One region of the Bradyrhizobium sp. JR4.3 genome, then DNA from elsewhere that is predicted to be linked to it. Evidence: predicted binding sites of a transcription regulator. Region 1 holds the regulator's gene; each other region holds the start of a gene.
What was found. Region 1 encodes LexA, which represses DNA repair genes until DNA is damaged. Its sites were predicted from a motif close to TGTTCNNNNTGTGTTCNG; they were not measured.
Positions count from the first base shown of each region.

Region 2: a site for LexA is predicted at 1,716-1,733, ahead of ABIB91_RS28640 (putative DNA modification/repair radical SAM protein). Genes of this name have one in related genera too.
Region 3: a site for LexA is predicted at 2,199-2,216, ahead of uvrA (excinuclease ABC subunit UvrA). Genes of this name have one in related genera too.

Region 1 is NZ_JBEPQF010000031.1:55,428-59,891, reverse strand. It holds partial or broken gene ABIB91_RS33170 (ComEC/Rec2 family competence protein) at 1-669, shown strand, start outside; gene ABIB91_RS33165 (hypothetical protein) at 809-1,243, opposite strand; gene lexA (transcriptional repressor LexA) at 1,696-2,397, opposite strand; gene ABIB91_RS33155 (molybdopterin molybdotransferase MoeA) at 2,574-3,785, opposite strand; gene ABIB91_RS33150 (hypothetical protein) at 4,044-4,235, opposite strand; gene ABIB91_RS33145 (HAD family hydrolase) at 4,404-4,464, opposite strand, start outside.
Region 2 is NZ_JBEPQF010000022.1:51,617-56,080, reverse strand. It holds gene ABIB91_RS28650 (Y-family DNA polymerase) at 1-965, opposite strand, end outside; gene ABIB91_RS28645 (ImuA family protein) at 862-1,650, opposite strand; gene ABIB91_RS28640 (putative DNA modification/repair radical SAM protein) at 1,814-3,049, shown strand; gene ABIB91_RS28635 (UdgX family uracil-DNA binding protein) at 3,049-4,464, shown strand, end outside.
Region 3 is NZ_JBEPQF010000003.1:48,178-52,641, forward strand. It holds gene uvrA (excinuclease ABC subunit UvrA) at 1-2,103, opposite strand, end outside; gene ABIB91_RS06130 (outer membrane protein) at 2,382-3,071, opposite strand; gene ABIB91_RS06135 (outer membrane protein) at 3,299-4,081, opposite strand.

The DNA of each region.
Region 1 (4,464 bases):
GCGGCGTTCGGGATCGGGCCGCTGATCGCGGCGAGCCTGGGAATCATCGTGCTGGGCTTGTTGCGGACGCCGCTGCGCTGGTCCGGCGCCCTGGTGCTGCTGGCAGCGATCCTCTGGGGACTGTCGGCGCGGCAGCCCGACATCCTGATCGCCGGGGATGGCGCGAGCGTCGCGGTGCGGGGCAAGGACGGATATCTGCACCTGATCAGGACCAGCAAGGACAGCTTTCTGCTCAAGGAATGGCTCGCTGCCGACGCCGATCCGCGCGATGCCGGCAGAGCCTCGCTGGCTGATGGCGTGTCCTGTGACGAATCCGGCTGCGTGACGCCACTGATCGACGGGAGGCTGGTCGCGCTGGCACTGCGGGTCGACGCTCTCGCCGACGATTGCAGTCGGGCCGCGCTGGTGGTGACGACGCGTCCCGCGCCGCCCGATTGCGCGGCGATGGTGGTCGATCGGCAGCGGCTCGCCAGCCAGAGCGCACTGGCGCTGACGCAGCGTGGTGACGGATTTGTGGTTCAGGCGGTGAGGGCGAGAGGCACGAGCCGCCCCTGGTTGCCGGCCGGCGCCGGCGAGGGTGATTTCGACGGCAGCCTTGCGCCGAAGGCGACCGCGCCCCGCATCAAGGACGCAACGCCGGCGGAGACCGACTTGCAGGCCGACGATTGATCTGATGGTGCGGAGCAACGCAGCGGGTCGGTGCGTCCGCTCGGATTCGCTGGCGCAAACCACACCATCTCGCCGGCCACGGCGCCGGCGATGGCAATTCAATCCTGACCTCCGACCTCGTAGCCGGAGGGCGGCTGTTTCAGCCGATCGGCAGGTGCGTGACGGTCGGCTGCCTGTCGGCGATGATCTGCGCCTTGTGCTCGCGCTCGATGACCGACTGGGTCACAGGCAGTTGCAGCACGGTCGCGCGCTGGCCTTCGACGAGCTGCGTCACCAGCACAAATTTGCCGTCGGGGAATTCGATCGCGTCATGATGGCGGTCGGGAACGTGCGGATCGATCTTGCCGAACTTGCCCACGCGGGAATTGATGGTCCGCGTCCAGATCCAGCGATTGTCGTAGCGGACGTCGTCTGCGAAGGCGAGCTCCGTTCCCGGCAGCAGGCAGACGGCAACAGACGGATCGGCTGCGGAGGCGAAGCCGCGCGTCGAGGTGCCGCGGAAATTTGTCGAGACGATCGTCTCGCCGACTTCGGCGGGGCGCGACGCGACGGCATGCAGGCTGTAGTCACACATCGGGTGCTCCTCATGCTGGGATAGCAACCCGCGTCTCTTATCGAGGCGCAGGCCTCTATCAGAGTTGAAGCACGAAAGCTCTGCTCGGTTGTGGGCAAATCTGCGGCTGGTTTCCGCAAGCCGCGATCACATTATCTTTCCCGAATTCAATAGGAACAAAGCGAGTTGCGATGCATTCGGGAGGCGCATGCGCGAATCTTGCCGGCTGGTGCAACGACCTCGATCGCTGGTCGCTGTTTCCTCGCACACCCGAGCCGCGAAGCGGTGCTGTTTCGGTGCTGCTTCGTGGGCGTCGCGAGGAGCCAGCGCCGGAGGAGGGGCCGGATAGTCTGTGCAGAACCAGAAAGACTATCCAGCCGGAGCGGACGATGATCCGCTCCAATCTCTGACCGGCGATGCCGATCGGAAGCGCGCGAGGCGCCAACTTCTCCAGGTATCAAGTACGTCCGGTATCAGTACTTCCGGTAAAGCCCGATCAGCTTGCCCTGAATCTTCACCCGATTGGGCGGCAGGATGCGGACCTCATATGCAGCGTTGGCGGGCTCGAGCGCGATCGAGGCGCCGCGACGGCGGAAGCGCTTCAGCGTCGCTTCCTCGTCGTCGATCAGCGCCACCACGATGTCGCCGGTATCGGCGCTCTCGTTGCGCTGAATCAGCGCCATGTCGCCGTCAAGGATGCCGGCATCAACCATGGAATCACCGCGCACTTCCAGCGCGTAATGTTCGCCCGAGCCGAGCATGTCGGGCGGTACGCTGATGGTGTGGCTGCGTGTCTGCAACGCCTCGATCGGCGTGCCGGCCGCGATGCGGCCCATCACCGGTACCGCCACGGGGCGTTCGCCCTCGTCCGCGGGCAGGCTGGAGCCCGCACGCACCTTGCCGAGATTGCCCTCGATGACGCTCGGGGTGAAGCCGCGGCGGCTGCCGGCGGCTGCCTGGAGCTCCGGCAGCTTGATGACTTCAATCGCACGGGCGCGGTTGGGCAGGCGTCGGATGAAGCCACGCTCCTCGAGCGCCGTGATCAGGCGATGGATGCCCGACTTCGAGCGCAGATCGAGCGCATCCTTCATCTCGTCGAAGGAGGGCGGCACGCCGCTTTCCTTCAGACGTTCACTGATGAACCGCAGAAGCTCGTATTGTTTGCGCGTTAACATCTCGACCAAAGTCCCCCGGTTGATGTCGTCCGATTCCGAGACGCAGAATTCGGCAATAAGCCGCTACATGCTCGAAACAAATCATGAACGGACACTATATGTTCGATACATGTTCCGCAACTGCTTAATTTACCGTGAACAGAGCAAACTCCGCGGAACGCGCGTTGCGGGGGTGCTCAGACGGGGAGCCGCAACACTTCGCAAGCTGTGCCGGCTTCGGCCTTCGGCGCGAATGGTGCGCGCACGAGAAGTACCTGTGCTGCAGCGAGATTCGCAAGCAGCGAAGAGTCCTGATGGTTGACGGGAAGAACGACGCGTGTGCCATCGTCACGCTCCTCCAGATGCGCGCGCAGATAGTCCTCGCGCTGGTCGTTGGCGCCGACGCCGCGGCCGAGCACGGCGCGTTCGCGGCGATGGTGAATCACTGAACGGCCCGACAGGGCGCGAATCAGCGGCACCATGAACAGGAAAGCGCACACGTAGGACGATACGGGATTGCCCGGCAGGCCGATCACACCCATTGCGCCGAGGCGCCCATGCATCATCGGCTTGCCTGGCCGCATCGCGATCTTCCAGAACGCCATCGCGATGCCTTCGTCCCTCAGTGCCTGCTGGACCAGATCGTGGTCGCCGACTGATGCGCCGCCGGTCGTGATCAGGATGTCGGCGCCGCTCTCACGGGCGCGGCGGATGCCCGCGGTGGTCGCCTCCAGCGTGTCGGCGGCAATACCGAGGTCGATGGTCTCGGCGCCCTCGCTGCGGGCGAGCGCGTGCAGGGCGTAACCGTTGGAATAGACGATCTGGCCGTGGCCGGGCGTGGTGCCCGGCATCACCAGCTCGTCGCCGGTGGCGAGAATCGCGACCTTCGGACGCCTGAAAACGGCAAGGTGCGGATAATTCATTCCGGCGGCGAGCGCGAGGTCGCGCTCGGTGAGACGACTTCCCTTGCGCAGGAGCACGTCGCCCTCGCGGAAATCGACGCCGGCGGGGCGGATGTGCCGTCCGGCGATCGCGGCTTCCTTGATCGTGATCCGCTGGCCGGCGGCGACCGTGTCCTCCTGGATCACGACGGCGTCCGCGCCACCGGGAACGACCGCGCCGGTGAAGATCCGTACGGCCTCGCCGGCGCCGATCGTCCCGGCGAACGGTCGGCCCGCCGCGACTTCGCCGATGACGGTCAGCTCCGAATCGATCGTCGCGGCATCGGCCGCGCGCACCGCGTAGCCGTCCATCGCCGACATCGCCTGCGGCGGCTGCGTGCGCCGCGCCGCGACGTCACGCGCGAGCACGCGATGGTAGGCCTCGTCGAGGGAGATCATTTCTTCCGGCAGCGGCTCTGCACCCGCCAGCACCGCGGCAAGCGCGTCGGAAACCGGCATCAAGGCCACGGCGAAAACTCCTGCTCGGCACGTTCGGGCGAATGTTCCGCACGTCTTCTAGCCGAGCGCGGGCGCAGAGGCAAAAACGGCTGAGCGGGCACAGTCATCCCGCCGCTTCACATTGTTCCGGAAGGCAGGATCAAGCGCGTCGCGGCATGATCCGAAGAACCTGACAAATCGGCAGGAGAGTGGTCATGGAAGCGACGAAAATCACGGCAAGGAAAATCACGGCAAGGCGAGAACGACGAGCGCCCTGGCCTGCATCGATCAGCTCCCTGCCTGCCCGGGAGTTACGTCGGGCGCCTTGGCTCCCTGGTCTTTGTCGGGCAGCGGATCGGCCTGGGATTTCAGGTCGGCGGCCTTGCTCACAAGCTTGGCGGAAAGGTCCGAATCTGAAGTTGTCCTGGCGAATTCAAGAAGAAGAGAGGCCTGCTTGGTGAGGTAGGTTTTGCCCAGCACGATGATGCATCCGTCCGTAGAAGTCCCAACGGACTCTAAGAGTCCGGAAGGCGGTATTCCGTTCCCGGAACTCTGTACAAAAATGCACAAAGTGATCGGGTTCCTCAATTTCTCAAAATTGGTCCCGTGGGGCGGTGCCGCCGTGGGTTTCGCGACACCGACTCCTCGTCAAATGCCCAATGCCTTCAATGCGTTCCCGACGTCACGCGGCGAGGTCACATGCACCGCC
Region 2 (4,464 bases), on a different contig from region 1:
AACAGCCGGTCGACGACCGCGCTCCGCGTCACGGGACGTCCGGTCTCGACCATGATCGCACGCACTGCGCCGTCGGTACGGAAGAAGGTGGCCTCAAGCCGGCGCGCGCCCTTGCCCTGCTTCTCCATCGACGCGATCAACGTGTCCGCCAGGCGCGACAGCGTCATCGCGATCATGGTGTCGGTCGCGATCGGCTCGGCAAAGCGTTTCTCCACGATGTAATCGGGCAGCGGCTTTCGTGGATTGATCGGCGCATCGCCCTGCCCCAGCGCATGCGCGAGCAGTGTGGAGAATCGTGCACCAAACCGCGCCGTGATTTCGCTCGGCGTTCGCGAGGCCACATCCCCGATGGTCTTCAAGCCGGCGCGGCGCAGGCCGGTGGTGATGGCCTCACCCGCACCAAGCGCGGACACCGGAAACCGGCTGATTGCCGCCGCCTCCCCGTCATCGGCAACGATGCTACCGGATGCCTGCCGCGTCAGCGTGCGCGCGCAGACCGAGGTGCCGGCGACCGCCGCGCTGACGGCAAAGCCCTGGCGATCGAGGGCACGGACAAGGGTTTGCAACAGCGCAGCCTCGCCGCCGAACAGATGCGCGCAGCCGGTGATGTCGAGGAACAGCCCGTGCGGCGGATCGAGCGCCACCAGCGGCGTGAAGCGGTCGCACCAGTCGGCGATGTCGCCGATCGTCTTGGCATCGGCCACGGCATCGGCGTCGAACACCTTTAAATCAGGACACATCGCCCGGGCATTGGCCAGCGGCTGGCCGATATGCAGACCGAGGCGCTCGGCCGCCTCGTCCAGCGCATGGATCACCAGCGCGTTGCTGTCCTTGATGACGACAATGCTCGGATCATTGGTTCTACCCAGCCCGACGCCGTCGAAGAACCGCTGGATCCGGTCGATGGGCAGGCGCGGCAGCCACAGGCTGAGGATACGCCGACGATTCAGAGAACTGGCACTCATCACATTTCCATTCCATGATCCACCGGCCACACGGGCCATGACGATTGCGCAGGAGCTCGGCATCGAAGCGCGGCGCACCCCAGGCACTCCACATCGTGCCCGGCGGCGAATGCGCCGCGCGCAGCATCCACCTGGTCTCGGCGGTCGAGGGCAAAGGTTGCGCGGCCATCCGCAGCAGCAAGCCGGTGACACCGGAAGACTGCGCAGCCAATGTCAGCTTGCGGCTCGCTACGAGATCGAACTGCCTCGTCTCGCCCCAGAGCTCGAGCACGACGGCGCCCAGCGCGTCGCAGGCGAGTGCATCAGCCGACGTGCGCAGCGCGCTCTCCACGTCGGCAGCGCGCACCATCACCATGCGACGCGGATCGAGACCGATCTCGGCGAGCCCGCTCATCGACAGCGCGCCGGTTTCAATTTCCGAAAAATCCTGCCGCACCCACAGCAGCGGCTTGCGTGCCGTCACGCGCCCCGCAAGTCCCGTGACAAAGCCGGTCGCGGTCGCGCCCTGACGTCCCTCGCAAAACACCTCGTGGATTGCCGCGCGCGCGAGCCCGCCCTTTAGCGCGCTGTCGGCCTCGCGGTGGCCGAGCGCGACACGGTCGCGATGATGCACGACCTCCGCCGTCTCGATGCGCTCGATCTGGCCGCGCAAGGCTGCAAGCGCGCTTGTTCGTGCGCCGCTCATATACGCCGCTCCTCAAGGGTTGATTGCCGGTGGCTCTCAAAAAGAGAACCAGCGGCTAGCTCATTTGTTCATGATATGTTCTAATATAAAGCTAACGACGCCCCGGGAGTCAATCGAATTGGCGGGCCTTGGGATTCGTGAGCTGAATCAAAGGGATTCCAATATGGACGTGCAACGCAAGCTGGAAATCCTGGCGGACGCCGCCAAGTACGACGCGTCCTGCGCCTCCAGCGGCACCGAGAGGCGGGATTCCAGCGACGGCAAGGGCATGGGCTCGACCGCGCCCGGCATGGGTATCTGCCATTCCTACGCGCCGGACGGCCGCTGTATCTCGCTGCTCAAGGTGCTGCTGACCAACGCCTGCAATTACGACTGCCTCTATTGCGTCAACCGCGCCTCCTCCAACGTGCCACGTGCCCGCTTCACCATCGACGAAGTGATCAAGCTGACGCTCGACTTCTACCGGCGCAATTACATCGAAGGACTGTTTCTCTCCTCCGGGATCATCCGTAACCCCGACTACACCATGGAGCAGGTGGTGAGCGTCGCGCGAAAACTGCGCGAGGAGCATCACTTCCGTGGCTACATCCATCTCAAGACTATTCCCGAGGCCGACGATGCATTGATCTCCGAGGCCGGCAAATATGCCGACCGTCTCTCCATCAACATCGAGATGCCGCAGGAGACGAGCCTGCAGCAATTCGCGCCCGAGAAAGACGTGCGCGCGATCCGCCGCACCATGGGCCGGCTGCGGCTGAAGCTGGACGAGGCCGAGGAAAGCCGCAGCGCGAAGACGAAAGCCAAGCCGCAGCGCTTTGCGCCGGCCGGCCAGAGCACGCAGATGATCGTCGGCGCCGACGCAGCCTCCGACCACACCATCCTCCACACCAGCGCCAATCTCTACGGTTCATACCGGCTGAGGCGCGTCTATTATTCCGCATTCAGCCCGATCCCCGATGCCAGCCGCGCGCTACCTCTGCGCGCGCCGCCCTTGCTGCGCGAGCACCGTCTCTACCAGGCCGACTGGCTGATGCGGTTCTACGGCTTCGACGTCGGCGAGATCGTCGACGACAGTGCGATGCTGCCGCTCGACATCGATCCAAAACTCGCCTGGGCATTACGCCACCGCGACCGTTTCCCGCTCGACGTCAACCGCGCCAGCCGCGAGGAATTGTTGCGCGTGCCAGGCTTCGGCACCAAGGCGGTCGAGCGCATCATCGCGGCGCGCCGCACGACCACCATCCGCGTCGCCGATCTCGCGCGGCTGCATGTGCCCCGCAACAAGGCGCTGCCGTTCATCGTCCTCAGCGATCACCGGCCCACGCCGCATCGCCTCGACGAGGCACGGCTGATCGAACGGTTCAAGCCGAAGGCAACACAACTGGGATTTGGCTTCTGATGCAGTACATCACCCTCGAGAACGAAACCGATTTCGATGGCTGGCGTAAAGCCGCGCGTAGCCTCGTGCTTCACCAGGTGAATCCGGCCGACATCACCTGGGCCGTACAGGGCGGCGAAGCGGAACTGTTCGCGCCACTGTCGCCGGCACCGCTGCCGGCGGGTGGCGATGGCACCTTCAACGTGCCTGCAAGATTCGTCGAGCTCGCCAAGGCCGCGATCCTGCATCGCGATCCCGAGCGTTTCGCGGTCCTCTATCGCCTGCTGTTTCGGCTGAAGGACAATCACGACCTCATAGAGGTCGCGACCGATCCCGATGTTGCGCAAGTCACGGCCATGGCAAAGACGGTCTACCGCGACGAGCACAAGATGCATGCTTTCGTGCGCTTCCGCGAGATCGGCAGGGAACGCGAAGCACACTACGTCGCCTGGTTCGAGCCCGAGCATCATATCGTCGAGCTCGCCGCGCCGTTCTTCGCCAAGCGCTTTGCCGACATGCCCTGGTCGATCCTGACGCCGGACCTCTGCGCGCATTGGGACGGCCACGCGCTCTCGTTCACGTCTGGCGTCGACAAGAGCGAGGCGCCGGGCGAAGACCGGCTGGAGGAAACCTGGCGGCGTTACTACGCCAGCACCTTCAATCCGGCCCGCCTGAAGGTGAAGGCGATGCAAACGGAGATGCCGAAGAAATATTGGAGGAACCTGCCCGAGGCTTCGATCATTAAGCCCTTGATCGAGGACGCCGAGCGCATGACCGGCGCCATGATCGCCAATGCCGCAACCGATCCGCACAAGCCTCAAAGGCGGCCGGAGGCTCCGATGAAACGCAAGACCGCAGCCGACGACCTCGATGCGCTCCGCGAGGAGGCCGCCCATTGCCGCGCCTGCCATCTGTACAAGGACGCGACCCAGACCGTATTCGGCGAAGGCCCGAAGTCCGCCAATATCATGCTGGTCGGCGAACAGCCCGGCGACAAGGAAGACCTCGCCGGCCATCCCTTCGTCGGTCCGGCCGGCCAGATGCTCGACCGGGCGCTGCAGGAAGCCGGCGTCGACCGCAAGAAGGTCTATGTCACCAACGCGGTGAAGCACTTCAAATTCGTGCCGCGCGGCAAAATCCGCCTGCATCAGAAGCCGAATACGCCGGAGATAAAGGCCTGCCGACAGTGGTATGAGCGGGAGGTCTCCATTATCCAGCCCGATCTCATCGTCGCGATGGGCGCGACAGCCGCGCAGAGCGTGTTCGGCAAGATCACCCCGATCGGAAAGAACCGCGGCCGGCTCATAGACCTGCCCGACGGCCGCAAGGCGCTGGTGACGGTGCACCCGTCCTATCTGCTGCGGTTGCCCGATCCGGAGGCCAAAGCGCTGGAATATCAGCGCTTTGTCGAAGATTTGAAGATCGCCGCCGGGTTG
Region 3 (4,464 bases), on a different contig from region 1:
GTTGTTCAGCTTGCGGGCGATCGCCTTGTACAGCGTGTCGATCAGCAGCGTCGACTTGCCGCCGCCGGAGACGCCGGTAACGCAGGTGAACAGGCCGAGCGGGATTTCGGCCGTGACGTTCTTGAGGTTATTGCCGCGCGCATTGACCACCTTGATGGTGCGGCGATGGTTCGGCGGGCGCCGCTCCGGCACCTCGACCTCAAGCTCGCCGGTCAGATATTTGCCGGTCAGCGAGTTGGGGTTGCGCATGATCTCGGCGGGCGTGCCTTCGGCGATGATGTTGCCGCCATGCATGCCGGCACCCGGGCCGATGTCGAGCACGTGGTCGGCGAGCAGGATCGCGTCCTCGTCGTGCTCGACCACGATCACGGTGTTGCCGAGGTCACGAAGTCTCTTGAGCGTGTCGAGCAGGCGCGCGTTGTCGCGCTGGTGCAAGCCGATCGAGGGCTCGTCGAGCACATAGAGCACACCTGTCAGGCCCGAGCCGATCTGCGAGGCCAGGCGGATGCGCTGGCTCTCGCCGCCGGACAGCGTGCCGGAGGAGCGGGACAGCGTGAGATAGTTGAGGCCGACGTCGAGCAGGAAGGTGAGGCGCTCGCGGATCTCCTTGAGGATGCGGCCGGCGATCTCGTTCTGCTGGGTGTTCAGCGCCTCCGGCACGGTCTCGAACCACGCGCCGGCGCCCTTCACTGACATCTCGGAGATGTCGCCGATATGCTTGCCGCCGATCTTGACGCAGAGCGCCTCGGGCTTGAGCCGAAAGCCGTGGCACGCCTCGCAGGGCACGTCGTGGAAGTACTTCGCCAGCTCCTCGCGCGCCCACTCGCTCTCGGTCTCGCGATAGCGGCGGTTGATGTTGGTAATGACGCCCTCGAACGGCTTCTTGGTGTCATAGGAGCGGACGCCGTCCTCGTAGGAGAACTTGATCTCGTCCTCGCCGGAGCCGTGCAGGATCGCATTCTGCGTCTTCTTGGGCAGATCCTTCCATTTGGTGGTCAGCGTGAACTTGTAGTGCTTGCCGAGCGCAGTCAGCGTCTGAATGTAATAGGGCGACGAGGACTTGGCCCAGGGCGCGATGGCGCCCTTGCCGATGGCTAGCTCCTTGTCGGGGATGACGAGGTCCTCGTCGACATGCTGCTCGACGCCGAGGCCGCCGCAGGCGGGGCAGGCGCCATAGGGATTGTTGAACGAGAACAGCCGGGGCTCGATCTCGGGGATGGTGAAGCCGGAGACAGGGCAGGCGAACTTTTCCGAGAACAGCATGCGCTCGGGTCCGCTCTTGTCGTGGATCTTGGCCGTCTTCTTTTTCTCTTCCGCGGGGGCTGCTGCAGCCGGCGCGTCCGCGAATTCGATCACGGCAAGACCCTCGGCGAGCTTCAGCGCGGTCTCGAAGCTTTCGGCGAGGCGCTGGCCGATGTCGGGGCGCACCACGATGCGGTCGACGACGACGTCGATGTCGTGCGGGAATTTCTTGTCGAGAACAGGCGCTTCCGCGAGCTCATGGAAGGCGCCGTCGATCTTGACGCGCTGAAAGCCCTTCTTGAGCCATTCGGCGAGCTCTTTGCGGTACTCGCCCTTGCGGCCGCGCACGACCGGCGCGAGCAGATAGAGCCGGGAGCCCTCCGGCAGCGCCAGCACGCGGTCGACCATCTGCGAGACGGTCTGGCTCTCGATCGGCAGGCCGGTGGCGGGCGAATAGGGCACGCCGACGCGCGCCCACAGCAGGCGCATGTAGTCGTAGATTTCGGTCACCGTGCCGACGGTGGAGCGCGGGTTTTTCGATGTCGTCTTCTGCTCGATCGAGATCGCCGGCGACAGGCCGTCGATCTGGTCGACGTCGGGCTTCTGCATCATCTCCAGGAACTGGCGGGCATAGGCCGATAGCGATTCGACGTAGCGGCGCTGGCCCTCGGCATAGATGGTGTCGAACGCGAGGGAGGATTTGCCGGAGCCTGACAGCCCCGTGAACACGACGAGCTTGTCGCGCGGAATTTCGACGTCGACGTTCTTGAGGTTGTGCTCGCGCGCGCCACGGATCGTAATCGCGCGCAGGTGTGCTCCCGCGTTCTGTTGTTGGCGCTTCGCCTTGATCACTTCATCCATCCTGGTGGTCCTCAGGGAATCCAAAAGCGCGCGATCGCGCCAACTTGACAGGCGCGCATCGCCCGGAACCGGGATCGGCGCCGATGGGTAAGTAAGCGAACGTAGGAAGAACAGGGACGGATTTCCAGTGGCGTTTGCGAATCGTCAACGGATTGTTGGCGCGCTGGCGGCATCTGGCAGGAGCACGGCTTGCGGAACTGCGCGTGACCGGTCCCGTTCAAACAAAAAGGCCGGCGCGAGGCCGGCCTTTCGTAACACGATGGCGTCGATAGCGAAGATCAGTACTTCGCGACGATCGGGCCCCCGAAGTGATAGTTCACGCCGACCTGCACGGTGTGAAACTCGAGCGTGCCGGTGGGCAGGGCGCCCGAGAAGTAGGTCTCGCCGCCGAGGCTGCGAAAGAGGTACTCGCCCTTGACCGACCACTGCGGAGCGAAGAACGCTTCGACGCCCGCACCGACGGTCCAGCCGGAGTGCCACTTGCTGTCGGAAGCGGTCACGCCGAGCGCGCTGATGCTGAGCTTGTTGTCGATCCAGGCGTAACCACCGGTGCCGTAGAACAGGACGTTGTTGACGGCGTAGCCGATGCGGCCGCGCACGGTGCCCATCGCATCGGTCTTCGAGCTGAGGGTGGTGCTGACGAGGCCGAAGCCGGGGACGGCAACGGGGCCGGTGACCGACGCGCTGACGTCAGCCCAGGAACCATCGGCCTCGATGCCGAACACGACATTGCCGGTCTGCCAGTTGTAGCCGGCAGTACCGCCGACGAAGCCGCCCTTCATCTTCGGGTCGGTCGAGGAATTTTCCCAGGCGCCGCCACCGACGATACCGAGGTAGAAGCCGGTCCAGTTGTAGACCGAAGCCATGGCCACCGGAGCCTTGGTGTAGGGGCGCGCCGCCAGATCAGCGGCCGAAGCCGGGGCAGCGAGTGCGAACAAACAGGCCGAAGCCAACCAAATCTTTTTCATCTTCAGTAATCCCAGTCCCAGTTTCTGTTGTCCCTCCCTGTTCCGGAAGAGCATCGGACGCCGTGGTCCAACTGATATCGTCCATACACCGGTGAAGCCGCAAGTTGTGTCACTGAAAAGCAACAGCGATCGGAAAACGGAACGGCTATTGACCTATTGATATCGCAGAACCGCACAGCAAAAGGCCGGCACGAGGCCGGCCTTCGAAGTGCTCTATTCCAGCGCGATCAGTACTTTGCGATGACCGGACCGCCCCAGCGATAGTTCAAGCGGACGAGGCCCATATCGACGTCCTGGCGAATCCGGTCGCTGCCGAAAACCGCACCCGCGGGCGTTGTGAAGCCGATCGTGCGATCGCCAAGGAAGATGTGGTCGTATTCAAAGCCCAGCGACCAGTTTGGAGCGAAGCCGAACTCCAGACCGGCACCAACCGTGCCACCCCAGCGAGTCTCCCGCGCCGAGGCCAGCAGCGCGCCCGCGCCGGGCGTGCCCGCCGCAGCGTAGATGTCGTACTTGTCGCCGACGACGGCGGCGCCGCCCTTCACGTAAAGCAGCACGTTGTTCCAGGCGTAACCGATCTGACCGGTGATGAGCCCGAAAGAGTCGATGCGGGAACGGTTGCGATCACCCGTGACCAGGGCGGTGCCGGGGAAAAGTGTGCTCACGTTGTCGCCCCGGAAGTCGGCCCAGTTGCCTTGGCCTTCGAGGCCGAACACCCAATTGGTGGACTGCCAGCGATAGCCGATCTGGCCACCGACCGTGCCGCCGACCGCGTTATGGCAGCCTTCCCCGACCAAAACGCCGGTCGCGGGCGTGACGAAGTCCCAGCACGTGTGGCTCGAGCCACCGCCGCCGTTGATGCCGATGTAGAAGCCGCTCCAATCGTAGATGGTGGCAATCGCCGGCGCCGGAGCCTTGGTGTAGGGACGCGCGGCAAGATCCGCCGCGCTCGCGGGAGCCGACAGGCCCATCGCCACTGCACTGATTGCACCAATAAGAAGCTTATTCATTGCCAGTCTCCCCAGGTTCGTCCGCTTCTTTCTTCCCCGAAGCGGTTGATCAGGCACGAGGGCCCATATGATTTAAGTCCGAGGAAACCGTAGCTCTACGGAGCGGCAAAGTCCGTCTCCGAAATGCAACAAGAACGGGGCCGTGCGAGGACCCATAACTTGCTGAATGTTAAGCTCTTTCCTTCGCTTTTGGGAACCTACAAAGGTTCCAATCGACGCGTGCCTTCCCGCAGTACATTGGCCGATCGACGCCACATATTCGATGCTGAAGTTCGCCAAGAACAAATCTGGAACAAGCCGGAGGTCGATGCTATATGTGGGGATAACCGGAGGGGCGACGGACTGATCGTCGTCCGCAAGCGTTCGGCGAGCGTATAGGGTCG